DNA from 2 places in the Kitasatospora sp. NPDC089509 genome. Region 2 is predicted to be linked to the other one. Evidence: riboswitches for the same ligand, from Rfam matches in the RefSeq annotation. Region 2 holds a riboswitch; the other holds the start of a gene.
The links. Region 2 has a riboswitch for guanidine ahead of ACIP4P_RS17850 (MBL fold metallo-hydrolase). Riboswitches for the same ligand answer to the same signal wherever they lie in the genome.

Region 1: linked by a shared signal. The riboswitch ahead of ACIP4P_RS43220 (SMR family transporter) and the one ahead of ACIP4P_RS17850 (MBL fold metallo-hydrolase) in region 2 are both predicted to bind guanidine.

What each region holds. Positions count from the first base shown of each region.
Region 1 is NZ_JBIVHS010000041.1:46,383-60,638, reverse strand. It holds gene ACIP4P_RS43225 (MFS transporter) at 52-1,491, opposite strand; gene ACIP4P_RS43220 (SMR family transporter) at 1,601-1,915, opposite strand; guanidine-III (ykkC-III) riboswitch at 1,960-2,025, opposite strand; tRNA gene ACIP4P_RS43215 (tRNA-Cys) at 2,110-2,181, shown strand; gene ACIP4P_RS43210 (xanthine dehydrogenase family protein molybdopterin-binding subunit) at 2,281-4,611, opposite strand; gene ACIP4P_RS43205 (2Fe-2S iron-sulfur cluster-binding protein) at 4,608-5,774, opposite strand; gene ACIP4P_RS43200 (FAD binding domain-containing protein) at 5,771-6,637, opposite strand; gene ACIP4P_RS43195 (beta-N-acetylhexosaminidase) at 6,956-8,566, opposite strand; gene ACIP4P_RS43190 (DUF3039 domain-containing protein) at 8,703-8,987, opposite strand; gene ACIP4P_RS43185 (YqgE/AlgH family protein) at 9,062-9,655, opposite strand; gene murA (UDP-N-acetylglucosamine 1-carboxyvinyltransferase) at 9,954-11,294, shown strand; gene ACIP4P_RS43175 (HU family DNA-binding protein) at 11,365-11,646, opposite strand; gene ACIP4P_RS43170 (NAD-dependent malic enzyme) at 12,177-13,649, opposite strand; gene ACIP4P_RS43165 (HelD family protein) at 13,997-14,256, opposite strand, start outside.
Region 2 is NZ_JBIVHS010000007.1:252,234-266,489, reverse strand. It holds gene ACIP4P_RS17865 (hypothetical protein) at 1-213, opposite strand, end outside; gene ACIP4P_RS17860 (Uma2 family endonuclease) at 314-865, shown strand; gene ACIP4P_RS17855 (YceI family protein) at 990-1,541, shown strand; gene ACIP4P_RS17850 (MBL fold metallo-hydrolase) at 1,583-2,437, opposite strand; guanidine-III (ykkC-III) riboswitch at 2,450-2,509, opposite strand; gene fes (enterochelin esterase) at 2,560-3,726, opposite strand; gene fhuB (Fe(3+)-hydroxamate ABC transporter permease FhuB) at 3,744-5,912, opposite strand; gene ACIP4P_RS17835 (ABC transporter substrate-binding protein) at 6,020-7,036, shown strand; gene ACIP4P_RS17830 (ABC transporter ATP-binding protein) at 7,066-7,848, shown strand; gene ACIP4P_RS17825 (DUF4132 domain-containing protein) at 8,155-9,015, shown strand; gene ACIP4P_RS17820 (hypothetical protein) at 9,012-14,102, shown strand; gene ACIP4P_RS17815 (AAA family ATPase) at 14,099-14,256, shown strand, end outside.

The DNA of each region.
Region 1 (14,256 bases), on a different contig from region 2:
GCGCCGCCGGCCCCCTCCCCCAGCGCCACCGCCACGAGCTGACCGGGGCGGTCAGGACCGGGCGCGCACCCGGCCGGCGAGCAGCGCCCCCAGCACTGCGACCGCGGCCATCACCAGCAGGATCGCCGCGAAGGCGCCGGGCGAGCCGTCGGCCCCGGCGCCCTCGTGGGCGGCGGCCAACGAGCCGCCGCCCAGCGCCGCGAACAGCACGCCCGCCAGGCCGGTCAGCAGCACGTTGCCCAGCGCGTCGCTCATCTGCAGCGCGGCCGAGTTGGCCCCGGCGTCCTCCGGCGCGGAGAGCCGCATCATCAGCACGCTGACGCTGGCGACCGTCAGCCCCATCCCGACGCCGCCGACGCCCCAGGCCACCGAGGCCGTCCAGGACGGCACCGCCGGGACCAGCACCAGCGCGGCGCCCGCGATCGCCACCGCGGTCAGCACGAAGCCGCCGCGGATCATCGCCCCGCGGTAGCGCTCGGCCCCCGGCCGGCCCTGCAGCCAGGAGCCCAGCGCCCAGGAGAGCCCGCCGCTGGTCAGGGTGAGCCCGGCCAGCGTCGGCGAGAAGCCGCGCTGAGTGGTCATCATCAGCGGGATGAAGGCCTCGGCCGCGAAGAACGCCCCCGCCGCCACCCCGCGCAGCAGGATCACCGTCGGCAGTCCGCGCCCGGCCCGCAGGGTCCCCTTCGGCAGCAGCCCCAGGACGGCCGGCACCAGCAGCGCCGCCCCGGCGATCCCGGGGACCAGACCGACCAGGTCGCGCCGCTGGCCCGCGTACTGCAGCAGCCCGGCGCCGACCGCGGCCATCGCGGCCAGCAGGGTGCGGCGGCGGTCGAAGTCGGCGCCCCGGAGCACCGGGTGCTCCCGCTCGGAGCGGGTCAGCGCCGGGCCCATCACCGCCAGCGGCAGCAGGATCAGCGCCGGCACGGCCAGGAACACCCAGCGCCAGCCGAGGTGCTGGGTGACGGCCCCGGAGACCAGCGGCCCGACGATCGAGGGCAGCACCCAGGCCGAGGAGAAGGCGGCGAACACGGCCGGTCGCAGCCGCTCCGGGTAGGCCCGGCCGACCACCACGTACAGCGCGACGATCACCAGCCCGCCGCCCAGCCCCTGGATCGCCCGGCCGGCCACGAACACCCACATGCCGGGCGCCGTCCCGGCCACCACCAGGCCCACCCCGAACACCGCGATGCCGGTGAACAGCGGCCGCAGCGGGCCGCGCCGGTCGCACCACTGGCCGGAGACGACCAGGGCGAACAGCGTGGTGGTGAAGTAGCCGGAGAAGGCGAAGGCGTACAGCTGGAGGCCGTCCAGCTGACGGGCCGCGGTCGGCATCGCGGTGTTGACCGCGGTCGCCTCGAAGGCGATCACCAGGACCACCGACACGATCCCCAGCGTCAGCGCCCGGTACCGGGCGCTCATGACTCCCCCACCGGGGTCGGATCCGGTGGGTATCGAGGCGGAGTCGACCGAGGTGGGGGAGGCTGTGGTCATACGTAACATCGTAAGAGCCGTCTAGGCCGGTGGCTCCTGACTTGCGGCGGTGAACCGCTCCGCCGATGGACCTAGGGCCTCGGCGCCCGGGGCCTCGGTGCCAAGGGCCTCAGTGCAGAACCTTGAGTCCCACCACGCCGCAGACGATCAGCAGCAGGCAGCCGATCCGGGCCGCGGTCACCGCGTCCCCCAGCACCGCCATGCCGTAGAGCGCGGTGCCGACCGCGCCGATGCCGACCCAGACCGCGTACCCGGTGCCGATCGGAATGGTGCGCATCGCGTACGCCAGCCCGCCCATGCTGAACAGCAGCGCGACGCCGAAGACGAGGCTGGGAACGAGGCGGGAGAAGCCCTTGGACGATTCCAGGGCCACTGCCCAGACGGTCTCCAGGAGACCCGAGACGATCAGAACGAGCCAAGCCATGACGGCCGTACCTCCGCAGTCCACAGCGGCCGGATTGCCGCTGAACTGCGCCGTCTTGTCGTCACCGGGTACGACGCGCTCGTCCGGGGTGGCGGGGAAACAACCACCTGCTTCCAACCGTAGCACACATTGCCACACAGAATTTACAGAACGTCGTTGACCTCATTCCGACGGTCCGCCATCCTGAATTCACTGGCCGTGTGCCCGAGTGGCTCAGGGAACCGTCTGCAAAGCGGTACACGCGGGTTCAATTCCCGCCACGGCCTCGAACAGGAATTGCCGGTCGACCGGAAAGGTCGACCGGCAATTCCGCATTCCGTTCCGCGGAATCCCGCCTCCCGGAATTCCGCGTTCCGCGGCGCGGCTCAGGCCGTGACGGCGTCCTCCGCGCGGATCGGCAGCCGGCCCACCGGCAGGCCGGTGGCGGCCCGGACGGCGGCGGCGACGGCCACCGGGGCGACCACCGCGGGCACCGCGCTGACCGCCTTGGCGCCGAAGGTGGCGACCACGTCCCGCTCCTCCAGCAGCGCGGCGATCCGCACCTCCGGGGTGTCCAGCGAGGTGGGCAGCCGGTAGCCGGTGAGCGAGGGGTTGACCAGCACCCCGCCCTCCGTGCACAGGTCCTCCATCAGCGCCAGGCCCACGCCCTGGGCCACGCCCGCCTCGATCCGGTCCTCGATCTGGCGCGGGTTCAGCGCCCGGCCGACGTCCTGGGCGACGGTCATCTCGACCACCCGGACGGCCCCCAGCTCGATGTCCACGTCCACCACCGCGCGCATCGCGCAGAAGGCGATGGAGACGAAGGCGTCGCCGTGCCCGGACTCGTCCAGCGGCTCGGTCGGGTGCGGGCGGCACTGCGCGGTGGCCCAGAGCTCCTTGCCCTCCAGCGCCTCGGCGACCGGCATCCCGAGCACCCCGTCGTAGGAGGTGATCTTGCCGTCGGCGATCTGCAGCAGTTCCACCGACATCCCGAAGTCGGCGGCGATCGGCTGCAGCAGCTGGTGGCGGACCATCAGCGCGGCCCGCTCGACCGCCCCGCCGGAGACCCAGGTGTGCCGGCCCCGGGCGGACGGCCCGGCGACCGACTGGTCGCTGTCGGCCGGGGCGATGTAGACCTCGCTGATGCCCAGCACGGTCTGCACGATCTGCCGGGCCAGCGTGGCGAAGCCCTGCCCGGCGTCGACGGCCGCGCAGATCACCGTGGCGTGGTCGCCGCTCACCCGCACGGTGGCGGTGGAGACCTCGTCCTCGCCCTCGGCGCCCAGCATGTGCACCATGCCGACGGAGTAGCCGATCCCGCGCCGCACCGCGGCCGGGTCCCCGGCCCCGCCCGGCCCGCCCGGCAGCAGCCACTCGGCGTCCGGGTCGTCCACCGGCAGCGCCGGCAGCGGCTCGGCGGCCACCGCGTCCAGCAGCGCGCGCACCGGGGCCGGGCAGGTGACGGCCTGTCCGGTGGGCAGCGGGTCGCCGGTCGCCATCGCGTTGCGACGGCGGATCTCCACCGGGTCCACGCCCACCCGGGCGGCCAGCTGGTCCAGCTGCGACTCGTACGCGAAGCAGGCCTGCAGCGCGCCCTCGCCGCGCATCCGCCCGGCCGGCGGGTTGTTGGTGCGCACCGCCCAGGCGTCCACGAAGACGTTCGGGCAGACGTACGGGCCGACCGAGAAGGCCGTCGCGGCGGCCAGCGCCTCGGCGGAGACGTCCGCGTAGGCGCCGCCGTCCAGCAGGATCTGCGCCTCCACCTTCACCAGGGTGCCCTCGGCGTCGGCGTGGTGGCGGTAGCGCAGCAGCGCGGGGTGGCGCGAGGCGTGGGTGTGGAAGGACTCCTCGCGGGTGAGGGTCATCTTCACCGGACGGCCGGTGCGCAGCGCCAGCAGCGCCAGGGTGACCTGGAAGGAGATGTCCTCGCGGTCGGTGGTGGCGCCGGGCACGCCGGTGACGACCAGTCGGACCCGGTCCGGCTCCAGGCCCAGGCAGGCGGCGGTGCGGTCGCGGTCGCCGTGCGGGTCGGTGGAGGACAGGTGCAGCTCGACGCCGCCGTCCGGGCGCGGCACGGCCAGCCCGGCCTCGGCGCCCAGCGGGGCCGGGTCCTGCCGGCCGACCTGGTAGAGGCCCTCGACGACGATCTCGCCGACCGCGTCCGGGTCCCCGGTGCGCAGCGGCAGGTGGCGGAACAGGTTGCCGTCCGGGTGCAGCGCCGGCGCCGTGAAGGACTGCTCGGGGTCGGTGACCGCCTCCAGCGGCTCGTAGTCGACCGCGATCAGACCGACCGCCAGCCGGGCGGTGTCCGGGTGGTCGGCGGCGACCGCGGCGATCGGCTCGCCGTGGTGGCGCACCACGTCGGCGGCCAGCACCGGCCGGTCGGCGACGATCGGTCCGGCCGGGGCGCCGTCCGGACGGCCGTCCGGGCCGGGCGGCAGGTCGGCGGCGGTGACCACGGCGTGCACCCCGGGCAGGGCGAGCGCGGCCGAGGTGTCGATGCCGCGGATCCGGGCGTGCGGGTGCGGCGAGCGCAGCACCGCGCCCCAGAGCAGCCCCTCGGCCCACAGGTCGGCCGCGTACGGGTAGATGCCGAGCGCCTTGGGCAGTGCGTCGCTGCGCAGCGGGGAGCTGCCCAGGCCGAACGGCTCCGGTGCGGCGCCGCCCTCGCCGCCGTCCTGCTGGAGTGCTGCGCCGATGTCGGTAGGCGACGTCATGATGCGTGGTCGTCCTCGGGGAGCCGGATGCCGTGGGCGGGGGTGGCGCCGTAGGGGACGCCGGTGGTCGGGACGCCGGCCTCGGCCGGGGTGCCGTGCGGGTCCGCGTACGGGGTGCCGTGCGGGGGCGTGCCGTCGTGGCGGGCGCCGGGCAGCGGGGTGCCGTGCGCGGGGGTGGGCTCGTACACCGGGGCGTCGTAGCCGGTGTCGTAGCCGGGGTGCTGCTGGTGGCCGTCCGGGTAGCCGGCCGGCACGTAGGTGCCGTGCGCGGGGGTGGCCTGGTACGGCTGCTCGGGGTAGCCCTGCGGCGGGAAGTACACCTGGTCGTCGACGGCCTGGGCGGGGATGCCGGGCTGGGCCCCCGTCAGGGCGGAGGTGTCGTACACGCCGGTGTCGTAGCCGCCGTCGCCGTACGGCTGTTCGGCCGGGGCGGGCGCCGGGGCCTGCTCCTGGGCGGGGGCGGCGACCGGCTCGACGGGCGGCTGCGGGACGTGCTCGATCCAGGCCTCGGCGTCGGCGTGGACCGGCGGCTCGACGGCCGGCTGCGGCTCGGCGGCGGCGGGCCGCGCGGCCGGTTCGGCGGCGGCCGCGGCGGCCTCCTCCGCCTCCTCGGCCTCCACCGCGCGGGCGTCCGCGACGGTCTGGACGGCGGCCAGCACCCCGCGGTAGCCGGTGCAGCGGCACAGGTTGCCGCACAGCGCCTGCCGGGCCTCGACCTCGGTGGGCCGGTGGTTGCGCTGGAGCAGGTCGTGCACGGCCATCGCCATGCCGGGGGTGCAGTAGCCGCACTGCACGGCGCCGGAGCCGGCCAGCGCCTGCTGGACGTCGCTCGCGCCGCCGCCGGCCGACAGGCCCTCGACGGTGTTGATCTCGCTGTCGGCGGCCAGCGCGGCGGGCACCAGGCAGCCGGCCACCAGCTGGCCGTCCACCTGCACCGAGCAGGCGCCGCACTCGCCCTGCTCGCAGCCGTCCTTGGCGCCGGCCAGGCCGAGCCGCTCGCGCAGCACGTAGAGCAGGCTCTCGCCGATCCAGGCGTCGGTGACGGGCCGTTCGAAACCGTTGACCCGCAGGGTGTAGGAGGCGCACGGGCGCAGCTCCCGGCTGACCTGGGGGGTGAGGCCGAGCGGGTCGGCGTCGAGGGTCTCGATGGGGTCTGTGGTCACTTCAGCGCCCTTCCCAGTGCCCGTCGGGCCAGCACCGATACGGTACGCCGCAGCCGAACGGCGGCCGCGGTCGGCCCCTCGGTCACGGCCTCCCAGGCGCCCTCGGCGCCGTAGTTGTCGGGGACGCAGGCGGCGGCCACGTACTCGCCGAAGGCGGCGCCCGCGGCCGGGTCGATCTCCCGGCTGCCGTCCCAGTCGATGCAGCCGGCCACCCAGGCCTCGGCCTCCAGCGGGCGCAGCGGCACCGGGGCGACGGCCCCGACGGCGCAGCGCACGGCGCGCCGGGCCGGGTCGAGGACGAGCGCGACCGAGGCGGTGGCGCGGGCCGGGCCGCTGCGGCCGGTGGCCTTGAGGAAGACCTGCGGCGCGTGCAGCAGCGGCACCCGCACCCAGGTGAGCAGTTCGCCGGGGCGCACCGGGTCGAGGCCGGTGAGCAGGTGACCGACCGGCACCTCGCGGGTGCCGCCGGCCCGGGCCAGGGTGGCGGTGGCCTCCAGGGCGGCGAGCACCGGGAGGGTGTCGCCGGCCGAGGCGGCGGTGACGATGTTTCCGCCGAGGGTGCCGACGTTGCGGACCTGCGGCGGGCCGGCGGTGCGGGCGGCGTCGGCCAGGGCGGGGATGAGCGCGGCGAAGTCGGGGCGGTCCATCCGGGCGTGGGTGAGTCCGGCGCCGAGCACGGCGGTGCCGCCGTCCTCGTAGCGCCAGCCGCGCAGTTCGGTGATCCGGCCGAGGCCGACCAGGGCGGCGGGGCGCAGCCGTCCGGCGTTGACGGCCTCCATGAGGTCGGTGGCTCCGGCCACCGGTACCGCGGCCGGGGCGGCGGCCAGCGCGTCGACGGCCTCGTCGAGCGAGGCCGGCAGCATGATCGTCCGGTTCACCTGGGTCCCACCGTGCTCCACTTGCTCATCGATCGTCTGCCGCCCGCGGCCGTGGCCGCACTGTCCGCGTCAGCAGCCCGGCCTGGCCGTAGGGTACGGGCGATCGGGCCGGGTTGGGCAACTCTGGCACACAATGCTCGATGATCATTTCGGGACCGGTGAACGGGACTGCCCGATTGGGACGGAATCCGGGCGGTATCTGCCCCGGCCCGAACAGGACCGGAGCAGATGTTCATCTTTTCTTGACGTCAGATGACCGTCCATAAGTTCCCGAGGGACACCTCAGCGCACGGCAGCACCACCTCAGCGCACCGGGGGCGGCCCCTCGATCGGCCGTCCCGCCACCCCGGGCCGCCGCTGCCAGGGGTGCGGCCCGTCCGCCGGGCGGTACTCGACGCCCAGCGCGTCCAGCACCGCGAGGTGCCCGGTCAGCCGCCGCTCGAAGCCCGCGAAGTCGCGCTCGGCCGGCTCGGCGGGCAGCTCGGACCAGGCGACCTCGGCGAAGGCGACCAGCCGGGGGAAGGCCCGGTAGTCGATGTCCCGGGCGCTGTCCATGAACTCGCTCCACAGATTGGCCTGGGTGCCGATGACGTGCCGGGCGGCGGCCTCGTCCAGCTGCGCCGGGACCGGCTCGAAGCGGTAGACGTCCTCCACCGTGCGCACGAAGCCGACCGGGATCGGCTCGTCCGGCCCGTCCGCCTGCCGGTGGTCGAAATAGACGTGCTGCTCGGGGCACATCACCACGTCGTGCCCGGCCTTCGCGGCGGCGATCCCGCCGCCGAAGCCGCGCCAGGAGGAGACCGCCGCACCGGGGGCGAGCCCGCCCTCCAGGATCTCGTCCCAGCCGATCAGCCGGCGCCCGCGCCCGGCCAGCCAGCGGTCGAAGTGCCGGATCAGGTGGCTCTGCAGCTCGTCCTCGTTGGCCAGGCCCAGCTCGCGGATCCGGGCCTGGGCGGCGGCGCTGTCCTTCCACTGCTCCTTGGGGCACTCGTCGCCGCCGAGGTGGACGAACTCGGACGGGAAGATCTCCAGGACCTCCTCCAGCACCCCCTCGAAGAAGCGCAGGGTCTCCTCGGAGGCGTTGAGCACGTGGTGGCTCACCCCCCAGTCGGTCCAGACGCCCAGCGCGGCGGTGTCCACCACGTCGGTGTTGCCCAGCTCGGGGTAGGCGGCGACGGCGGCCTGGGTGTGGCCGGGCAGGTCGATCTCCGGGACGACGGTGATCCCGCGCGCGGCCGCGTAGGCGACGATCTCGCGCAGGTCGTCCTGGGTGTAGTAGCCGCCGTGCGGGCGGTCGTCGCGGCGCTGCCCGGACCGGTAGCCGACCATCGAGCGTTCCCGCCAGGCGCCCTGCGCGGTCAGCCGCGGGTAGCGCTTGATCTCGATCCGCCAGCCCTGGTCGTCGGTCAGGTGCAGGTGCAGCACGTTGAGCTTGTGCACGGCCAGCAGGTCGACGAAGCGCAGCACGTCCGACTTGGGCAGGAAGTGCCGGGCGACGTCCAGCAGCGCGCCGCGCCAGCCGAACCGGGGCGCGTCGGCGATGTCCGCGCCGGGCAGCACCCAGCCCTCCCGCCGCAGCGGGGAGCGCCGGTAGGCGTCCGGCCCGAGCAGCTGCCGCAGGGTCTGGGCCGCCCACAGCGCGCCGGCCGGGCCGCCGGCGGCGAGCAGGGCGTGGCCGGGGCGCACCGTGATCCGGTACGCCTCGGCGGCCAGGGCGTCGTCCAGGACCAGTTCGATGCCGGCGCCCGGGCGCCCCGGCCCGAGCGGCAGCCCGGTGGCGGCGGAGAGCGTGCCGCGCAGCCAGCGCTCGGCATCGGCCAACCCGGGCGGCGCGGTCAGCGTGGTGGTGGCGTCGAGCGGGAAGTCCCCGTCCGGGCGCCGGACGGCACTCGAAGGTGCGGGAATGAGGTCCATTCCGACATCCTGCCCAGGCCCGGAACGATTGGCATAGACCACGTCGGAAACGCGGTGCTATGCAAAACGGTGCTGTGCGGAAAGCTGCCATACGGAACGCTGCCGTGCGGAACGGCGGCCCGCGGACCGCGGCGGACTACTTGCCGCCGTTGTCCCCGTCGCCGCCCTGCGGCTTGCCGATGCCGTCGTAGATCTCCTTGCACATCGGGCAGACCGGGTACTTCTTCGGGTCGCGCCCGGGCACCCACACCTTGCCGCACAGCGCCACCACCGGGGACCCGGAGAGCGCGCTCTCCATGATCTTGTCCTTCTGGACGTAGTGGGCGAAGCGCTCGTGGTCGCCGTCGCCGTTGGACACCTGCGGGACGGGCTCGACCAGGGTGCCGGTGCCGAGGCCGCGCTCGGGCTCAAGAGTGCTCATGGGTGCCAAGTCTATGGGCGCCCCCGGAAACCGGGCCAGTATCGCGCGGCGGGCCCGCTCCGCGGGGGCTGCGCTCAGTTCATCGTCGGGTCGTCCGGGTAGGTCGCCAGCAGGGCCAGCGGGCCGCGCTGGCGGCGCAGCACGGATCGCCACAGCCGCTCCGGCTCGGGGCTGGAGACGTCCCCCGGCTCGCAGTCCACCAGGTACCAGGCACCGCTCTCCAGCTCGGTCTCCAGCTGGCCCGGCGACCAGCCGGCGTACCCGGCGAAGATCCGCAGGCTGCCCAGTTCCCCGGCCAGCACCTCGGGCGGCGCCTCCAGGTCCACCAGCCCGATCGCGCCGTGCACCCGTCGCCAGCCGAGCGGCTCGCCACCGCCCGGCTCCCCCGGCGCGACCGCCACGCCGAGCGCCGAGTCCAGCGCCACCGGTCCGCCCTGGAACACCACCGCGGGCTGCCCGACGAGTCCGCCCCAGCCATCCAGCACGCTGCCCACCTCGACCGGAGTCGGCCGGTTGAGCACCACGCCGAGCGCCCCCTCGACGTCGTGGTCGAGGAGCAGTACCACCGCCCGGGCGAAATTCGGGTCGGTGAGCACGGGCGTCGCGACGAGCAGACGGCCGGTGTGCGACCGGCCTCCGTGCGAATGGGCCGCCGTCATGCCACACATGATCCCGCAGAACGGCACCGGTCGGACACCGCAACACCCGAAACCCCGACACGCCGGACGAACACCCGTACGGCCGCACCGGAGGGCGGGAGCGGGGCCGGAGAGAGCACCATCACGGGAGAGGCTCACGGGAACCATCGGCACGCCTACTACCATCTACGGATGGTGGACGCCCCTCTACGGTGCCGACTCGGATTCTCCGGGGGCCCGAACGCGCCCGTACGCCCGTTACACGGTCCACCACCGGCTCCGCCCCGGAGCCGATCCCACTCCTCTGGCACCCCGGATTGCGAGAACGATGACCGACGACGTCCTGCTGGTCCACGGCGGAAACCCGCTCGAAGGCGAGATCCGCGTCCGCGGTGCGAAGAACCTGGTCCCCAAGGCCATGGTCGCCGCCCTCCTCGGCCAGGGCCCCAGCAGACTGCGCAACGTCCCGGACATCCGCGACGTCAAGGTGGTCCGCGGCCTGCTGCAGCTGCACGGTGTGACCGTGCGCACCGGCGACGAGGACGGCGAGCTGATCCTCGACCCCTCCCACGTGGAGAGCGCCAATGTCGCCGACATCGACGCCCACGCCGGCTCCTCGCGGATCCCGATCCTGTTCTGCGGCCCGCTGCTGCACCGCCTCGGCCACGCTTTCATCCCGGGCCTGGGCGGCTGCGACATCGGCGGCCGCCCGGTCGACTTCCACTTCGAGGTGCTGCGCCAGTTCGGCGCCACCATCGAGAAGCACCCGCAGGGCACCTACCTGGTCGCCCCGCAGCGGCTGCGCGGCACCAAGATCGAGCTGCCCTACCCCTCGGTCGGCGCGACCGAGCAGGTGCTGCTCACCGCCGTCCTCGCCGAGGGCGTCACCGAGCTGCGCAACGCGGCCATCGAGCCGGAGATCGTCGACCTGATCTGCGTGCTGCAGAAGATGGGCGCGATCATCACCCTGGGCACCGACCGCACCATCCTGATCACCGGTGTGGACGAGCTGAACGGCTACACCCACCGGGCCCTCCCGGACCGCCTGGAGGCCGCCTCCTGGGCCTGCGCGGCGCTCGCCACCAAGGGCGACATCTACGTCCGCGGCGCCCGCCAGCTGGAGATGATGACCTTCCTCAACACCTTCCGGAAGGTCGGAGGCGCCTTCGAGGTGGAGGACGAGGGCATCCGCTTCTGGCACCCGGGCGGCGAGCTCAAGGCGATCGCCCTGGAGACCGACGTGCACCCGGGCTTCCAGACCGACTGGCAGCAGCCGCTGGTGGTCGCGCTGACCCAGGCCACCGGGCTGTCCATCGTGCACGAGACGGTGTACGAGTCGCGGCTGGGCTTCACCGGCGCGCTCAACCAGATGGGCGCGCACATCCAGCTCTACCGCGAGTGCCTGGGCGCCACCCCGTGCCGCTTCGGCGCCCGCAACTTCCTGCACTCCGCGGTCGTCTCCGGCCCGTCCAAGCTGATGGGCGCCGAGCTGGTCATCCCGGACCTGCGCGGCGGCTTCTCGTACCTGATCGCGGCGCTGGCGGCCGAGGGCACCTCGACCGTGCACGGCATCGACCTGATCAACCGCGGCTACGAGAACTTCATGGACAAGCTGCGGGACCTCGGCGCCCACGTCGAGCTGCCCAGCGAGCAGCTGGTCGACGCGTAACGAAGGCGCACACGGCGAGAGGCCGGGCTCCCCGCGGGGAGCCCGGCCTCTCGGGCGTTCAAGGGGTGGTTCAGACGCCCTTGGCGGCTTCCTTCAGCTTGGAGCCGGCGCTCACCTTGGCGCTGTAGCCGGCCGCGATCTGGATCGGCTCGCCGGTCTGCGGGTTGCGGGCGGTGCGAGCAGCGCGGTGGGTGCGCTCGAAGGTCAGGAAACCGGGGATGGTGACCTTCTCGTCGCCCTTGGCGACGACCTCGCCGACGATCTCGGCGAAGGCGGCCAGAACGGCGTCGGCGTCCTTGCGGGTCACCTCGGCGCGCTCGGACAGCGCGGCCACCAGCTCACTGCGGTTCATGTGTACTCCTGTGGTCTGTTCGCTTGCGGTGTGCGGGGGCCCATCGGTGCTCCCACCGGGGGGCACCCGGATGGGCCGCAGGTCCGCACACTGTGCTCATGCAGGCATTGCGTGGTCGCAGGCCGGGTCCGAACCCGATGCCGCGCGCCGGAGCCGTCGAAGAGGCCCGCCGCCTGCCTGGGTACGAATCCTGCCCCGACCGGCCCTGAGAAAGCCAATCGGGCCCCGGCCGAGCCACCCGAACATCGCCCGCCCGTCGGAGGTGTGACGCCCCGTCGGCTCCGGCGGACCGGGAGCGGGCGGCGGTCGGGACGACGCGCCGGAAGACCAGGGGGACGTTCCGTACTTGTCGGACACGCCTGCCCCGGCCAGGGCTACCGTACGCCCTAGGCACGACAAGCCCAAACACGCCCCTCGCCCTTGTGTCGCAAGGGTTCGGGGCGGACTTGGGCGGGTATGGCCGCTAATCGGACATTTGAGCGATCAGCGACGGCGCCGTCGGACCGTGCCGACGGCGCCGGAAGGCACCCTCAGAGCTTGACCACGGGGAACGCGGCGGTGTCCAGGGTGCCGACGATGCCGGGGGTCGGACGGGCCGGAACGGCGGGCTCCTGGGCGTCGGCCAGGGCCGCCTCGCGCACCGCGGCGGCGACGGTCTTGGCGACGTCCTTGTTGAAGACGCTCGGGATGATGTAGTTGGCGTTCAGCTCGTCGTCGCCGACGGTGGTGGCCAGCGCCCGGGCCGCGGCGATCATCATCTCGGTGTTGACCGTGCGGCTCTGGGCGTCCAGGAGGCCGCGGAAGACACCCGGGAAGACCAACACGTTGTTGATCTGGTTCGGGAAGTCGCTGCGGCCGGTGGCGACCACGGCGGCGGTGTGCCGGGCCACGGCCGGGTCGACCTCCGGGTCCGGGTTGGCCAGCGCGAAGACGATCGACTGCTCCGCCATGGTGGCCAGGTCGTCGCCGTCCAGCACGTTCGGGGCCGAGACGCCGATGAAGACGTCGGCGTCCGCCACGGCCTCCTTGAGGCTGCCGGTGCGGCCCGAGCGGTTGGTGTGCTCGGCGATCCAGCGCAGGCTGTCGTTGAGGTCCTCACGGCCCAGGTGGACCACGCCGTGGACGTCCGCGACGGTGGCGTGCTCGACGCCGGCCGCCAGCAGCAGCTTGAGGATCGCGGTGCCGGCCGCGCCGGCGCCCGACATCACCACCCGGATGTCGCCGATCTGCTTGCCGACCACCTTGAGCGCGTTGGTGAGGGCCGCCAGCACCACGATCGCGGTGCCGTGCTGGTCGTCGTGGAAGACCGGGATGTCCAGGGCCTCGCGCAGCCGGGCCTCGATCTCGAAGCAGCGCGGCGCGGAGATGTCCTCCAGGTTGATGCCCGCGAAGCCGGGGGCGATCGCCTTGACGATGGCGACGATCTCGTCGCTGTCCTGGGTGTCCAGGCAGATCGGCCAGGCGTCGATCCCGGCGAAGCGCTTGAACAGGGCCGCCTTGCCCTCCATCACGGGCAGCGCGGCCGCCGGGCCGATGTTGCCCAGGCCGAGCACGGCCGAGCCGTCGGTGACCACCGCGACGCTGTTGCGCTTGATGGTCAGGCGGCGGGCGTCCTCGGGGTTCTCGGCGATCGCCATGCAGACCCGGGCCACGCCCGGGGTGTAGATCATGCTGAGGTCGTCACGGTTGCGGATCGGCAGCTTCGAGGACATCTCGATCTTGCCGCCGAGGTGCATCAGGAAGGTGCGGTCCGAGACCTTGCCGATCGACACGCCGTCGATCGTCCGCAGCTTCTCGACGATCTCCTCGCCGTGCGCGACCGAGGAGGCCGCCACGGTCACGTCGATCCGCAGCGCCTCCAGGCCGGACGCGGTGACGTCGAGACCGGTGACCGATCCGCCGGAGGACTCCACGGCCGTGGTGATCGCGCTGACCGCGTTGCCGCGGGCCGGGACCTCCAGTCGCACCGTGATCGAGTTGGAGACACTGGGCACCGTCGCCATCGACGCTTCCTTCTTCCGTCTGTCCCGCAGGCTCAACATTTTGTTGAAGGCATCGCCTGCGCATGCTAGACCTCGATCGTCGCACCTTCCAAGGGATTGCCAGAAATAACGTTCATTGAGTGTGCGGATCCGACAACCGGGCCCGATCGCCCGCGGTCCCCTACCGCGCACTCCTTGCCTCTCCCGGCCGATGCGTTACATTGGACGGGCACCGGCTCGATCCAAGCCCCCGGGCCCAACCTTCGTCCCTCAGAGGGACCACTTGCCGCGAGGCGAGCATGGCGGGTCGGTGTACTAAACGTCCGAAGGCCCCTCACCACCGGTGAGGGGCCTTCGTCGTGGGCGGGTCAGCCGTGCAGCAGCGCGGGCACGCCGGCCGCGTCCGGCAGGTCGTCAGGACCGGACAGCACGGTCAGCCGCTGGGTCGCCCGGGTGAGCGCCACGTACAGCACCCGCAGGCCGGCCTCCGACTCACCGGCGATGCCGGTCGGGTCGGCGACCACCGTCGCGTCGTACTCCAGGCCCTTGGCCTCCAGGCTGCCCAGCGCCACCACGCGCTCGCCCAGGCCCTCGGCCCAGCCGGCCGCCTCGGCCCGGCGGTCCATCG
Region 2 (14,256 bases):
CAGCCAGTACCGCCCGCCGAAGGCCGGGCCCGCCGATTCCTCCGCGACCGCTTCCGCGCCACGCCGCCCGAACAGCACCAGCCCGAGGAACGCGGCCACGCCGAGCACCCGCAGCGGTATCCCCACTCCCGTCGGCAACGCCCCCGCGTTCGCCTCGATGAACACGAGCCCGAACCCGGCCCCGATGAGCCGTCCCATGTGATTCCTGGTCATGCCGATCAGCATCCCATTCGAACGCGCATGCGTATCGACGGCTCGCGCACCCGCACTGCATCTACGCTGGTCCGGCGATTGGAGCACCGGAGGAGGATCCATGGTTCCCGAGCGCTTCCGACTCCTCGACGAGGCCCGCCGGAGCCTCCCGGACGGCTACAAGGTCGAGCTGTCCGGCGACCTCCTCGTCATGCAGGCGCCGCCGTCCCCGATCCACCAGCTGAACCTGTCCATCGTGCAGCGCCAGTTCGAGGCGCACTGCCCGCAGGGGTACTTCGCGACGGGGAACAGCGATCTCTCCTCGCCGAAGGCGGGCGCCGTTCGCAATCCCGATCTCACCTACCTGCCCGAGGATGTCATCGAGCTCGACGGCCATGACATCCCTGCAGACCTGGCCCTGATCGCGGTCGAGGTGGCCTCCCCCTCCAATCCGGAGAACGACTGGACCGGGAAGGTTCGCGACTATCCGCGCATGGGCTTTCCGCTCTATCTGATCATCGACCCACGCCAGGCGACCGTCACCCTGTTCTCCGAACCGAACCGCGACCGCTACCACACCAGAACCGAATGGGAGTTCGGCGAGACGATCCACATTCCCGAGCCGTTCGACTTCGAGCTGGACCTCGCGCGACTCGTCCCGTACCGGGAATGACGGGCTTTCGTCCGTTGGCGGGAACTTGGCCGGGTGGCACTGCGCGGCGGTGTGGGGGGTACTGCATTGGGCTGACACGTTGCAGACTGACCGTCAGAACCCAGGCCGACGTGGAGGCAACCTCATGACCGCTTCGCTCTCCGAGCTCACCGGTGATTACGTCATCGACCCCACCCACTCCCGGATCGGCTTCGTGGCACGCCACGCCATGGTGACGAAGGTCCGGGGCGCGTTCCACCAGTTCGAGGGCACCGCTCACCTGGACGGCGCCGACCCGTCCAAGTCGACCGGCCAGGTGGTGCTCAAGACCGAGAGCATCGACACCGGGGTCGAGCAGCGGGACCAGCACCTGCGGACCAACGACTTCCTGGATGCCCCCAACTTCCCCGACATCACCTTTCGCACCACCGCGATCGAGGCGAAGTCCGACACCGAGTACCGGGTGACCGGCGACCTCACCATCAAGGACACCACCCGCCCGATCGACATCGACTTCGAGTACACCGGCAACGCCGTCGACCCGTACGGCAACCTGCGGGTGGGCCTGGAGGGCTCGGTGACGATCAGCCGCAAGGAGTTCGGGGTGACCTGGAACGCGGCGCTGGAGGGCGGCGGCGTGCTGGTCGGCGACAAGATCGTGCTGGAGTTCGACATCTCGGCGATCAAGCAGAAGTAGTCCGACCTCGCGGGCCCCGGTCGCCGTTGGCGGCCGGGGCCTCAGTCGTTCGGGCAGAGGATCAGGTCGTCCAGCGCGTACCGGCGCGGCCGGTCGCCGAGTTCGGTGACGGCGGCCCGGATGCGGTGCAGGTGCTCGACGGTGAGTTGGAGCGGGGGCTCGTCGGGCTGGTGGGTGGTGCGGATCGGGTAGTCGACGCCCGGCTCGCGGGTCATCTCGATGTGGCAGCCGAGGACGTATGTGACGGGGTACTGCTCGGCGAACGCGATCAGCCGCTCGATGCTGCGGCCGAAGGCGGGCCAGTCGTCGATGTAGAGCCGGCCGGGGTAGACGGTGTCGCCGGTGAGCAGGAAGCCGGTCCACGGGTCGTAGTAGGTGACCGCTGCCTCGTGGTGCCCGGGGGTGGCGAGGCATTCCAGCACCCGGCCGCCGCCGAGGTCGACCCGGGTGAGGGCGCCCGGATACCGGGCGAAGCCGAAGTAGGACCAGGCGGTGGTCCGGTCGGCGCCGACCAGGACGGTGTCCGGCCGGTCGGCGAACTGCCCGTCGCCCGCGACGTGGTCTCCGTGCGGGTGGGTGTGCAGGACCAGCAACGGGTAGTGCTCGCGCGGGTTGCGGGCGAGCCACTTCGCGATCAGGTCGTCGACGGTGGCCCGGAGCGGGAAGTGCGCGGGGTCGGCCGTCGCCCCGGTGTCGATCAGTACCGCCCGCTCCGCGCCGAACAGCAGGAACAGGAACGGCGCTTCGTAGTGCACCGCCTTGTTCTGCCGCAGGATGACGGTGTGCTCGTCGTACTCGTGGACCTGGATCTCCGGGTCCGTGTCGTGCTTCGCGGACGGCGAACCGTGGATCCACCTGACGTCCAGAGGACGGGCGATCGGTGCGGCGGCGGTCATGACGACTCCCTGGGTGCGTCGTCTTGGCGGGCCGGGTACGGCGCACATCTCGTCCGGGGCGGGCGCCGTCGCGCTGCCGGTGGCGACGCTAGCATCTGTCCGTCGACGTCCGCGCGGCGGTTTCAGCCCGCGTGGGACATCGGCGGTGGCGTGGCGGACGAGGACGCCTTCATCGCTGACCCCAGCAGGTGGGCCAGTCCGTCGGCCAGGCCGCCGCGCCAGCAGGCGTAGTCGTGGCCGCCGTTGAACTCGCGGTATTCGAGCTCGTACCCCCGAGCGGTGAGGACGTCGCGCAGGTGGCGGTTCTGGGTGAGCAGCATCCATTCCTGGAGGCCGACTTCGAGGTAGAACCGGGCCGCCCGGCCGGGTTCGGCGGCGAAGCGGCGGGTCAGCCATTCGCTGCCCTCGTCGAACTCCGTCTCGTCCGGCCACCAGAAGGAGCCGGACTGGGAGAGCGCGTTGCCGAAGCGCTCCGGGCGCCGGTACGCGGCGAAGGCGGCGGTCAGGCCGCCCGCGCTCTGGCCGGCGATCACGGTGCGGCGCGGATCGTCTGTCGCGCCGAACTCCGTTGCGGCCCACGGCAGGAGGCGGTCGGCGAGCAGGTCGACGAAGCCCGGGTTGCAGCTGAGGTCCTCGGGCCGTCCCGGCCCCATGGTGTGCACCAGCAGCGCCACGGTCGGCGGGATCGCGCCGTCGGCCGTCAGGTTGTCCAGGGTGTCACCGACGGACAGCACCTGGCCCCACATCTCGCCGTCCAGCAGCACCGCCACCGGGTACGGTCCCGGGCCGTGCCCGGCCGGGAGGTGGACGTCCACCCGCCGCCCGGCCACCGTGTGGGACACGGTCCGCCCGCGCCGCACGCCGTCCCGCCGCCGGACGTACGGCTGCGCGGGCGCCTCCGGCAGGCTGAGCACCGAGGAGGGGTGGCGTCCGTCGCGGGCCGGGAGCCGGGGTTCGGTGTCGTGCGGGTCGGGTCGGGCGTGGTCGAGGACGTGCAGCCAGTCGGCCCGGGTGGTGCCGGGGGTCGGGCCGTGGAAGGGGTGCAGCTGGTAGGAGGCGCGGTGGTCGGCGCGCAGCCGGTGGGTGAGTTCCCAGCGGCCGTTGCGGCGCCGCATCAGGTGCGGGGTGAGGTCTCCGGCGTGTCGGTCCTTGTCGGTGACGGTGTGCAGCAGGGCGAGGACGCCGTCGCAGTCCTGTTCCTCGGAGACGAAGGTGACCAGCCGGTACGCGGGGTCGTCCGGGTCGGTCGCGACCAGCGGGAAGGCGTTCAAGGCGTTCAAGGTGTTCAACGTTCGTTACTCCTGGTTCAGTTGGTTCGGCGGGAGAGCAGCACCCAGAGCAGGAAGGGCCCGCCGAGCACGGTGGTGACGATGCCGACCGGGATCTCCACCCCGCCGATCAGCACCCGTCCGAGGGTGTCCGCGAGGACGACGAGCAGCGCGCCGGTGAGCGCGGAGCCGAGTACCGGCACCCGGGCCGGTCCGGCCAGCCGTGCGGCGAGCACGGGCGCGGCGAGCGCCACGAAGCCGACCGGTCCGCAGACCCCGACGGCGAGCCCGGCGAGGGCGACGGCCAGCAGCAGGCAGATCAGCCGGACCCGGCCGGGGTCGACGCCCAGTGAGGCGGCCACGCTGTCGTCGAAGCGGAGCACGGCCAGCCGTCGGGCCACCGCCAGGGCGATCGGCACCAGCACGGCGAGCCCGATCAGCACCGGTGTGGCGATGGCGTAGTCCCGCCCGTTGAGGCTGCCGGAGGTCCAGACGTACAGCGAGCCGGCCGAGTTGAGCGAGCGCCGGGCCAGGGCGACCTGGATGACGGCGGAGGCCAGTGCCGACATCGCGAGCCCGACCACGAGCACCCGGTAGCCGCGGGCACCGAGTCCGCCGGAGACGAGGGTGACCACCAGGACGGCGGCGAGCGCGCCGAGCGGTCCGGCCCACCAGGCGCCGAAGGTGCCGGAGGCGGTGGCGGAGATCAGTACGGCGGCGGTCGCGCCGTCGTTGACGCCGAGGAGCTCGGGGGTGGCCAGCCGGTTGCGGGCGAGGGTCTGGGTGAGGCAGCCGGCCAGTCCGAGGGCGGCGCCGGCGGCGAGTCCGGCGACGATCCGGCCGAGCCGGAACTTCTGCACCAGCAGCACGTCGAGGCGCTCGCCCTGGCCGAACACGGCCCGGAAGGTGGCGCCGAGGCCGAGTTCGCTCTGCCCGGCGTGCGCGGAGACGACCACGGCGGCGAGCAGTGCGGCGGCCAGGCCGAGTCCGGCGAGCAATGCCCGGCGGGGGAGCAGCAGTGACCAGGCGCCGTACCGGAGCACCGGGTCGGGCGCCGCCGGGCTCGGTTCGGGGCGCCGTACCGGTGGGGCCTCGGCGGCCGGGTCGCCGAGGGCGAGGGCGGCGGAGCGGCGGGAGCGGACGATGGCGATCAGCGCGGGGGCGCCGATCAGGGCGACGATGACCGACACCGGTGCCTCGAACGGCCGGGCCACCACCCGGGCGAGCACGTCGGCACCGGTCAGCACGGCGGCGCCGAACAGCCCGGCGAACAGGGTGAGTTGTCCGGTCCGGGGCCCGGCGAGGGCGCGGGCCAGGAACCCGGCGAGCAGTCCGAGGAAGGAGATCGGCCCGGCCAGTGCGACCGCCGAGGCGGTGAGCAGGGTGACGGCGACGGCGACCGCGGCGCGGGTGGCGCCGGGTCGGTGGCCGAGGCCGCGGGCGAGGTCGTCGCCGAGGGCGAGCGCGGTGAGCGGCCGGGTGGTGAGCAGGGCGAGCAGGAAGCCGGCGCCGAGGACGGGGGCGAGCTGGCGCAGGGTGGTCCAGCCCTCCACCCCGGCCAGTGAGCCGAGCACCCAGACCCGGTAGCGGTCGTACGCCTCGGGTGAGTTGACGATCAGCACGCCGGTGATCCCGCCGAAGGTGGCGCCGACGGCGGAGCCGCCGAGGACCAGTCGCATGGGGGAGCCGCCGCCCCGGCTGCCCGCGATCAGCAGCACCAGGCTGCTGGCGAGGACGGCGCCGCCGAAGGCGAAGGCGAGGTAGCCGTAGGAGGTCTGCACACCGAGGACGGAGACGCCGAGGACGACGCCGAGCGAGGCGCCCGCGTTGACGCCGAGCAGGCCGGTCTCGGCGAGCGGATTGCGGGTGACGGACTGCAGCTGGGCGCCGGCGACGCCGAGCGCGGCGCCGACCAGCAGGGCGGTGAGGGTGCGGGGGAGTCGCAACTCGCCGACGACCAGGGCGAGTCGGCCGTCGGTGCGGGCGCCGTCGTGGTCGAGCAGGTAGTCCAGCACCCGCCCGGGGCCGACCTCGCCGGCGCCGACGGACAGCGAGAGCGCGGCGAGCGCGAGCAGCACGAGGACCGCGCCGGTGGCGACCGGCCAGGTGCGGTGCCGCGGGGACCGTGGGGGTGCCGGCGGCGTGGCCGGGGCCTCGGCCTCGGGGGCGGTGGGCGGTTCGTGGACGCCCACTTGCGACGATGTCATAAGGTAAGGCTAACCTAATGAACGGGGCGTCCCTTCGGGCACCGCCGTCGCGCCCAGCTGCCCGGACGCCGCCCAACTCCCGTACCACCCCTGCCCCGGAGGCACCCATGCCGTACGCCCAGAGCCCGCTCCGCCCCGTCCGCCGCCGCGCGGCCCAGGCGCTGGCCGTCACCGGGGCGGCCGCCCTCCTGCTCACCGGCTGCGGCTCCTCCGGCTCCTCCTCGTCGTCCGCCTCGTCCTCGAACGCCGCCGCGGACCCGGCGAAGGCGGCCGACGGCGGCAAGCGCACCGTCAAGGACGCCACCGGCAAGGCCGTCGAGGTCCCCGCCGAGCCCAAGCGGATCGTCACCCTCACCCAGGAGGACCTGGACGCGGTGCTCGCCCTCGGCGTCAAGCCGGTCGGCATCACCAACGGCCAGGGCCTGGCCGAGCCGCCCGCCTACCTCAAGGACAAGGTCCAGGGCGTGCCGGTGGTCGGCAACCTGCTGCAGCCGGTGATGGACAAGGTGATCGCGGCCAAGCCCGACCTGATCCTGGCCGGTGACATGCAGGACGAGCAGGTGCTCAAGCAGCTGCGCGAGATCACCCCCGCCACGCTCGTCACCATGGCGCCCACCGACGACTGGAAGCTCGCCTTCCGGGGCATCGGCAACGCCGTCAACAAGCTCGACCAGGCCAACAAGGTGATCGACGACTACCAGGCCAAGGCCACCAAGGCCGGGGCGGACCTCGGCAAGAACAAGGGCGCCGCCGTCTCCATCGTCCGCTGGAACCCGACCGGCCCGAGCTGGATGGAGAAGAAGCAGTTCGCCAGTGGGGTCGCCCTCGACATGGGCCTCACCCGCCCGGCCGCCCAGGACAAGGACGGCAACGCCCACAGCCCGGCGCTCAGCCTGGAGAAGCTCTCCGAGATCGACGGCGACTGGCTGTTCCTGTCCACCCTCACCGACGACGGCAAGGCCGCGCTCAAGGACGTCCAGTCCAAGCCCGCCTACCAGCAGTTGAACGCGGTGAAGAACAACCACACCGTCACCGTGGACGGTTCGGTCTGGTCCACCCGGGGCGGCCCGCTGGCGGCCGACGTCGTCATCGGGGACCTCGGCAAGGCGCTGGCCGGGTCCTGAGTGCTCGCGACCGACGGGGGGATCCCGCCATGGAGTTGACGGTCCAGGGCGTCACCGCCGGGTACCGGCCCGGCCGTCCGGTGCTCGACGGCATCGACCTCACCGTGCCCGCCGGGCAGGTGGTGGCCGTGGTCGGCCCGAACGGCTGCGGCAAGTCCACCCTGCTGCGGGCGGTGGCCCGACTGCACCGGCCCGACCGCGGCCGGATCCTGGTCGGCGGCGAGGACGTCTGGCGGCTCGGCCCGCGCCGGGCCGCGCACCGGGTCGCGCTGCTGCCGCAGAGCCCGCAGGCCCCCGAGGCGGTCACCGTCGCCGGACTGGTCCGCTACGGGCGCCACCCGCACCAGGGCCTGTTCCGCCAGTGGTCGGCCGAGGACGAGCGGCGCACCGCCGACGCCCTGCGCGCCACCGGCGTCGACGCCCTCGCCGACCGCCGGCTCGACCAGCTCTCCGGCGGCCAGCGCCAGCGCTGCTGGCTGGCCATGGTGCTCGCCCAGGACACCCCGGTGGTGCTGCTGGACGAGCCGACCAGCGCGCTCGACCTGGGCCACGCGGTGGAGGTGCTGGAGCTGGTCCGGGCGGTCGCGGCGGGCGGGCGCACGGTGCTGATGGTGCTGCACGACCTGGCGGCGGCCGCCCGCTACGCCGACCTGCTGGTCGCGCTGCGGGACGGCGCGGTGGTGGCCTGCGGGCCGCCGCGGGAGGTGGTGGACGCGCCGCTGGTCCGGGCGCTGTACGACATCGACAGCCATGTGCTGGCCGCGCCGGACGACGGGGCGCCGGTCATCGTGCCGCGGGCGCCGCTGGGCTGAGGGCGCCGTCGTCGCGGACGGGCGGCGTCACCCCACCCGGGGTGGCGCCGCCTTCGCGCGTTCGGTGTCCGGCGCGTTCGGTGTTCGGCGCGTTCGGTGTCCGGCGCGTTCGGCGTGTTCGGTGTCCGGCGTGGGCCGGGGCCGTCGCTCGTGTCCGATCGACCACCCGTTCGAGTGGTTTCAACTCCCCTGCCCCTCGGCGGCCAACCCCCGGCCGTCGGCTTGTCAGTGCCCCTCGCTACGTTCCTCGCATCGCTGGTCAACAGGCTGATCGGAACGATGTTCCCCGGTGGGAGGAGTACGGCCGTGGCATGGGTGGAGACGGGCGCGGGAGGGTACCGCGTCGCGCTCGACGGAGAAGGCAGGGTGGTGTGCCGCAACGCGGCGGGCCGCGAACTCAAGTCCCTTCCGTCGAAGCTCGGTGACGACCCGGTGGTCACCCAGCTCAAGCAGCTCGCCGAATGGCTCGCCGCGCACGAGCGGCGCTGCCAGGAGGACGTCGAGCGCTGGATGGTGCGCTCGCTGCCGGTGCCCGCCGCCGTGCTCGCCGCCGTCTGGCCGGACGAGGCCTGGCGGTCCGTCCTGCGGGACGTCGTGGTCACCGGCCCGGACGGCGCCGTCGCCGGCTTCCTGCGCGACGCGGACGCCGAGCGCGGCCTCGGCCTGGTCGACCTGGACGGCGACACGGTGCGCCTCACCGACGGCGAGGTGCTGATACCCCACCCGGTGCTGCTCCCGGACCTCGACGAGCTGCGCGAGTTCGCCGTCGAGCTCGGCGTCTCCCAGCGCGTCCAGCAGCTCTACCGCGAGGTCTGGCACCGGCCCGAGGAGCCGTCGGCCGGCACCGAGGTCACCGCGTACGCGGGCGGCCGCTACCGCGAACTGCGCGAGCTGATCGGCCGCTGCACCCGGCTCGGCTGCCGGGTCCGCGGCGGCTCGGCCGTGCAGCCGATCACCGAGGGCGGCCGCACGGTCGAGGCCCGGGTCTGGGTCGGCGACTACTACGAGTACGACGCCTGCGAGACGGGCGCGCTGAGCTGGGCCGGCCCGGACGGCCGGGCCCTGCCGCTCGCCGAGGTCGGACCGGTCGCCTGGTCCGAGGGCATGAGGATGGCCGCCGCCCTGTACGCGGGCCGCACGATCGAAGGGGAGGACGACGCCGCATGACCACCAGCCCGACCACCACGACCATCGCGGGCCACGGCCCCGCCGCACCCGAGGCGTTGCTCGACGCCGGCGCCGTGCTGCCGGCCGGCACCCTGTCCGGCGCCGGCCGCCCCGACAGCCCCGCCGACGTGCTGACCGCCCGCGGCTACACCCACCCCGCGCTCGACGGCCGCCGGATCGTCCGGCTGGTCCCCGGCGCGCTCGGCCGGGCCGAGGACCTCGCCGTCGAGTTCCTCGGTCTCACCCCCGACGCCGAGCCCGCCGAGGTCGGCCAGGTCCGCCAGGAGGCGCTCGGCTTCCCCGCCTGGGCGCTGGTCCACGACCCCGCCAACGGGCACCACGCGCTCGCCCTGGTCAAGGAGTTGGAGCGGCTGGCCCGCCAGGCCAAGTCCAAGCCCGGCGCCGCCAAGGACGGCTTCGACGAACTCGCCACCCGGCTCGGCCGCGCCGTCCCGCACTTCCTGCCCACCTTCTGCGAGGAGGTCGGCCGGATCTTCCTCGCCCACGGCAACCAGACCTACGCCGCCGCCTGGTTCGGCAAGGCCCGCGAGGCCGAACGCACCCACACCCTGCCGGTGGACGAGGAGCGGCTGCGCGCCGTCTTCCTGGAGTTCGCACTGGCCGGCGCGCTCACCGTCAAGTCCCTGCGCCAGTACGTCAAGGAGCTCGCCGGGCGGCTCGACCCGCAGACCGCGTGGCAGCGCTTCCGCCAGCTGTGCACCGAGCGCTCCGCGGCCGGCATGGCCCCGTACGCCGGGGTCGCCGAGGACGCCCGCGCCCTCGTCAAGGCCGCCGGGCTCGACCGCGCCGAGCACGAACGCGCCCTGCTCGCCGAGCTGTTGGCCTCCCCGGCGGTCAACCGGGCGCCCGCCGCGTTCTGGAAGTCCTGGCACGGCACGCTGATCGAGCTGGGCCGCGGCGACGCAGAGGTCCGCGCCCGGCTGCTGGAGCTGCTGCCCGACCCGGCCTCCTCCGCCGCCGACTCCGCCCGGCACGACGCCGTCTGGCTGGAGGTGCTCGCCGCCACCGGCGCCGAGGACCTGCTCACCGGCCCGCCCGCCGAGGGCGCCGAGCCGGCCGCCGCCTGGCTCCAGCGCTGGTGCCACCACCTCGGCCGCGGCTGGGGCAACCGGCCCGGCTGCCCCGCCTCCGTCGCCCTGGTCGGCCGGATGGTCGAGCGGCTGCGCGCCGACGCCGTCCCGGTCGACCTGTTCACCGGCATCCGGGCCGGTCACGCCCGGCTCGACCTGCTGGACGTCCTGCTCGCCGCGGGCGTCCCGGTCGCCGACCCGCCGGCCGGCCTGGGCCTCGACCTGCGCGGCTGGATCGGGCAGAGCGGCCCCGACAGCGCCACCCTCGCGGCCGTCGCCGCCGACGACCGCTTCCGGCCGCTGCTGCGCCGGTCCGCCCCGGCCGCCTGGGAGACGGCCGTCCAGCAGCAGGCCGCCGTCCTGCCGCTGCTGAACGAGCTGTTCCGGGAGTGGGCCGAGGAGCGCGCCGCGGACCTCGACGCGATCCGCGGCCTGGCCGGCGCCGCCGACCTGGTCCGCTCGCTCACCCTGCACCGCACCGCCATCCGCACGGTCGCCCCGGCCGTCGCCGAGCGGATCGCCGCGCTCGACGTCACCGGACTGCTCGCCCGCGCCCTCGGCGCCGGCATCCTGGACGAACTCGGCTGGCCCGCCCTGGAGGAGGCGCTCACCGAGCTCGCCGACCCGCCCGCCCCCGACGCCCTCCCGGTCACCGCCCCCGGCCACCGCCGCCAGGGCCTGAACGGCCTGGTCGTCGAGGACGCCTGGCCGTACCTCGTCCTCCTCCGGCACAACCGCGCCCTGGTGGTCGGCCCGGAGGGCGTCCTGCTGGAGCACACCCTGCGGGTGCCCCCGCTGTCGGGCGTGCGCAACCGGGTCCGGCTGCGCCTGGTCGACGGCGAGCTCCTGGTCGTCTGGTACGAGGGCAACCAGCAGAAGGCCTACTGGTCCGGCCGACCGGACCAGGTCTTCGAACTGGCCGGCCGCACCATCGCCGGCTACCACTACGGAGACCACCACCCGGACGACACCTCGCTCCCGCTGCCCGGCGGCGGCCGCACCACCGGCGCCCGCCCGCTGCACCCCGGCGACACCCGGCTGCCCGAGGAGCACCCCGTCCTCGGCGACGGCACCGGGTACTGGACGGTGCGCCACGCCCAGGACGGCACCCCCGTCCTGCGCGAACTCGACCCGGCCACCGGCACCCTGGGCCGGGCCGCCGAGCCGCCCCTGATCGCCGCCACCGCCTCGGCCGGCCGGCTGGTCGCGGACAGCGCCCGGCTGCTGCCGATGCAGCCCGGCCTGGAGGGCACCCCCCTCGGCACCGACGGCACCGTACTCGGCAGCTGGATCCGCCGCGAGCCCGGGCGCGCCGTCACCACCTTCACCGCCGACGGACAGCGCCTCGTCCTGCCGATGCACGGGAGCGACGACACCCACGTCCTCCCGGTCGGCCGGCTCGCCCTGCCCGGCGCACCGGGCCCGGTGGTCAGCCGCAGCGGCGAGTTCCTCGACCTCGGCCTGCCCGACCTCGCGGACCGCTCCGACCGCACCGCCGACCTGCGCTCCTGCCGCGCCGGCGAACTCTCCGCCGCCGGCACCGCGTTGATCCCGCCGTTCGACCACTGGCACGCCCTGCGGCCCCGTGACGAGGCCGGCTCCCGGGTGCTGCGCGCCCTGACCACCGAACAGGCCGCCCGGCTGATCGACCTCGCCTGGCCCGAGGACGCCGAGCCCGTCCCGGCGGACGAGCAGCGCTGGCTCACCGTCCAGGGCGTCCGGCGCCCGCTCGCCCAACGTGGCGAGGCCCGCAACAGCCTGCCGGTCGAGGCGGTCGGCGCCGCCCTGCCCGGGATCGGGCACCCGCTGCTGCTCGCCGGTGTCGCCGGGTTCGCCCGCGCCGCCGCCGACCTGCTCGACCGGGTCGCCCGGTTCGTCCCGCAGCCGGAGGCCGACCGGCCGAGCAAGGCCGAGGCCGCCGAATGGCGGCCCCAGCACGGCCGCGACCACGAACTGCGCGACGCCGTCTGCGCCGTCCTGCCCGAGACGACCGGCTTCGGCAACTCCTGGGGCACCGCCGAGCGCCACTGGACGCTCAACAACCTGCGCGCGGTCAGCGCCGTGCTCGCCGCCCCGCCCGCCGCCGACGGCGAGGGCTGGACCACCCCGGCCACCGTCGCCCTCCGGGGCGGCGACGCCAACCAGGGCTGGCTGCACCTGCTCGGCCGGGTGGACGTCCTCGCGCACGCCATCGCCAACCCGCTCACCCCGGCGGCACACCGCTCCTCGCTGGTGCTGCTGCTCGGCGAACTCACCAAGGGCCCGCTCGCCGACCGCGGCGCCACCCTGCGCGCGGTCCTCCTCGCCGAGACCGACGAGCGCGCCAAGGGCGGCGTGCGGCCGACGGACTTCCGCCAGGGCGAGGTGCTGCGGCACGGCGACCGCACCGTGGTGATCCTCGGCCACCGCTACCAGCGCCAGGACGGGACGGTGCACTGGCTCGCCGTCGACCACGACCCGAGCGGTGAGTTCGGTCCGGTCGCCCACTTCACCACCGTCACCGAGCGCAGCACCGAGGAGCGGGTCAGCGCCGCCTGGGCCGCCAAGTTCTGGCGGGTCGCCGCCCTGCGCGGCAGCGTCCCCTGGCAGCCCGCGCTCGCCGCCGCGTTCGCCGAACTCACCGGCATCGGCACCGCCCGGGCCACCCTGCTGCTCTGCCCGCCGCCCGGCCTCCTGCACTGGGGCAACGTCGAGGTGCCGGCCGAACACGGCCTCAAGGCCGCCGAGGTCAAGGCCGCCCACGCCTGGCTGCGCGGGCACGACCAGAACGCGCTCGCCGACGTCTGGGGCGCCCTGGTGCCCACCGACGACCCGAAGCGCCTGTGGACGGAGGGGCCCGACCTCGCGGCCGGCGCCGCCGCCTGGCTCCGGCACTTCGGACGGCTCGTCACCCTCCCCGAGGAACTGCTGCCCGGCGTCCAGGGCGTGCCCGTCGGCCGGATCGAGGCGGTGCTCAACCCCAGCCGCACGCCGTGGCTCACCCGCACCACCACCTACCGGCTGATCACCGAAGGCCGGAGCACGCCCCAACTGGAGCCCCAGGACGCGACGGCCGCGCCCGGCAACGGAGACGTCGCCGGCACGATCGACGCCCTGCGCTGGCTCGCCTACCACCTGCCCGCCGACAGTCCGCTGCGCCCGCCGCTGTCCGAGAGCGCCGCCGCGCTGCGCGCCCGGCTCGCCGACCCGGAGCTGCTGATCAGCCTCGGCCCGGTCCGCACCACCAAGGGCGGCGCCGTCTCCGCCGTGCTGCGCGGTCACTTCGGGCTGCCCGCCGAGGGCGGCGCCGACCCGGACGGCCTGGTCCGCTGCGGTCCGGCCATCGTCCTCAGCCCCTACCACGCCGAACTCGAACAGCTCTGGCTGCGCCCGGCCGGCCTCACCGGCCCCGACGACCCGCTGGTCGAGCTGCTCCTCGGCCTCGGCGACGGCTACTGGACGGGCGTCGAACTGACCGCCGTACGCGCCGTTCTGAACGGCGAAGCGGAGCGCTTGGCCTCCTCGGTCGACCTGCCGTCAGCCGGAACCGCCGACGGCCCGCTCTGGTTGCAGAACCCACAGCTCAGCGTCCCCGCACTGGTCGCCGAAGCGGCCCGCGCCCACGGCCTGGGCGAGGACGCCGCCACGCTCTACCTCCAACTGCTCGCCCTGCCCGACCCGACCGACCGCAACGCCGCCCGCTGGACGGGCTGGAAGCCCGCCCGGCTCAAGCGGGCCCGTGCCGAACTCGCCGCCGCCGGCCTGGTGCTGGAGGCCAAGCGGGCCCGGGCCGGCCGCAGCCTCTTCCTGCCCGGCGGCTGGCAGGAGGCCAAGGCCCCCGCCCTCCCGGTGGAGACCTGGAAGGCCGCCCTGTACCACCTGCCCACCCACCGGCCGGTGCTGTCGCACCTGCCCGTCCCCGAACTGTTCGCCCGCGCCTGGCAGCGCACGCTCGACGGCGACGCCCCCGGCTACGAAGAGCTCCAGACCAGCAAGCGCAGGAAGGCCCGCCGATGAGCACCACCGTCACCGTCCCCGAGACCCCCGTCCGGCAGATCGTCCCGCCCGAGGAGAAGTACGCCGCCGAGCTGGAGTTCCTCGCCGCCCACGACAGCGGCCCGCGCCCGCCCGGCTGGCACCTCACCCCGCGCGCCGTCGTCACCTTCGTGAT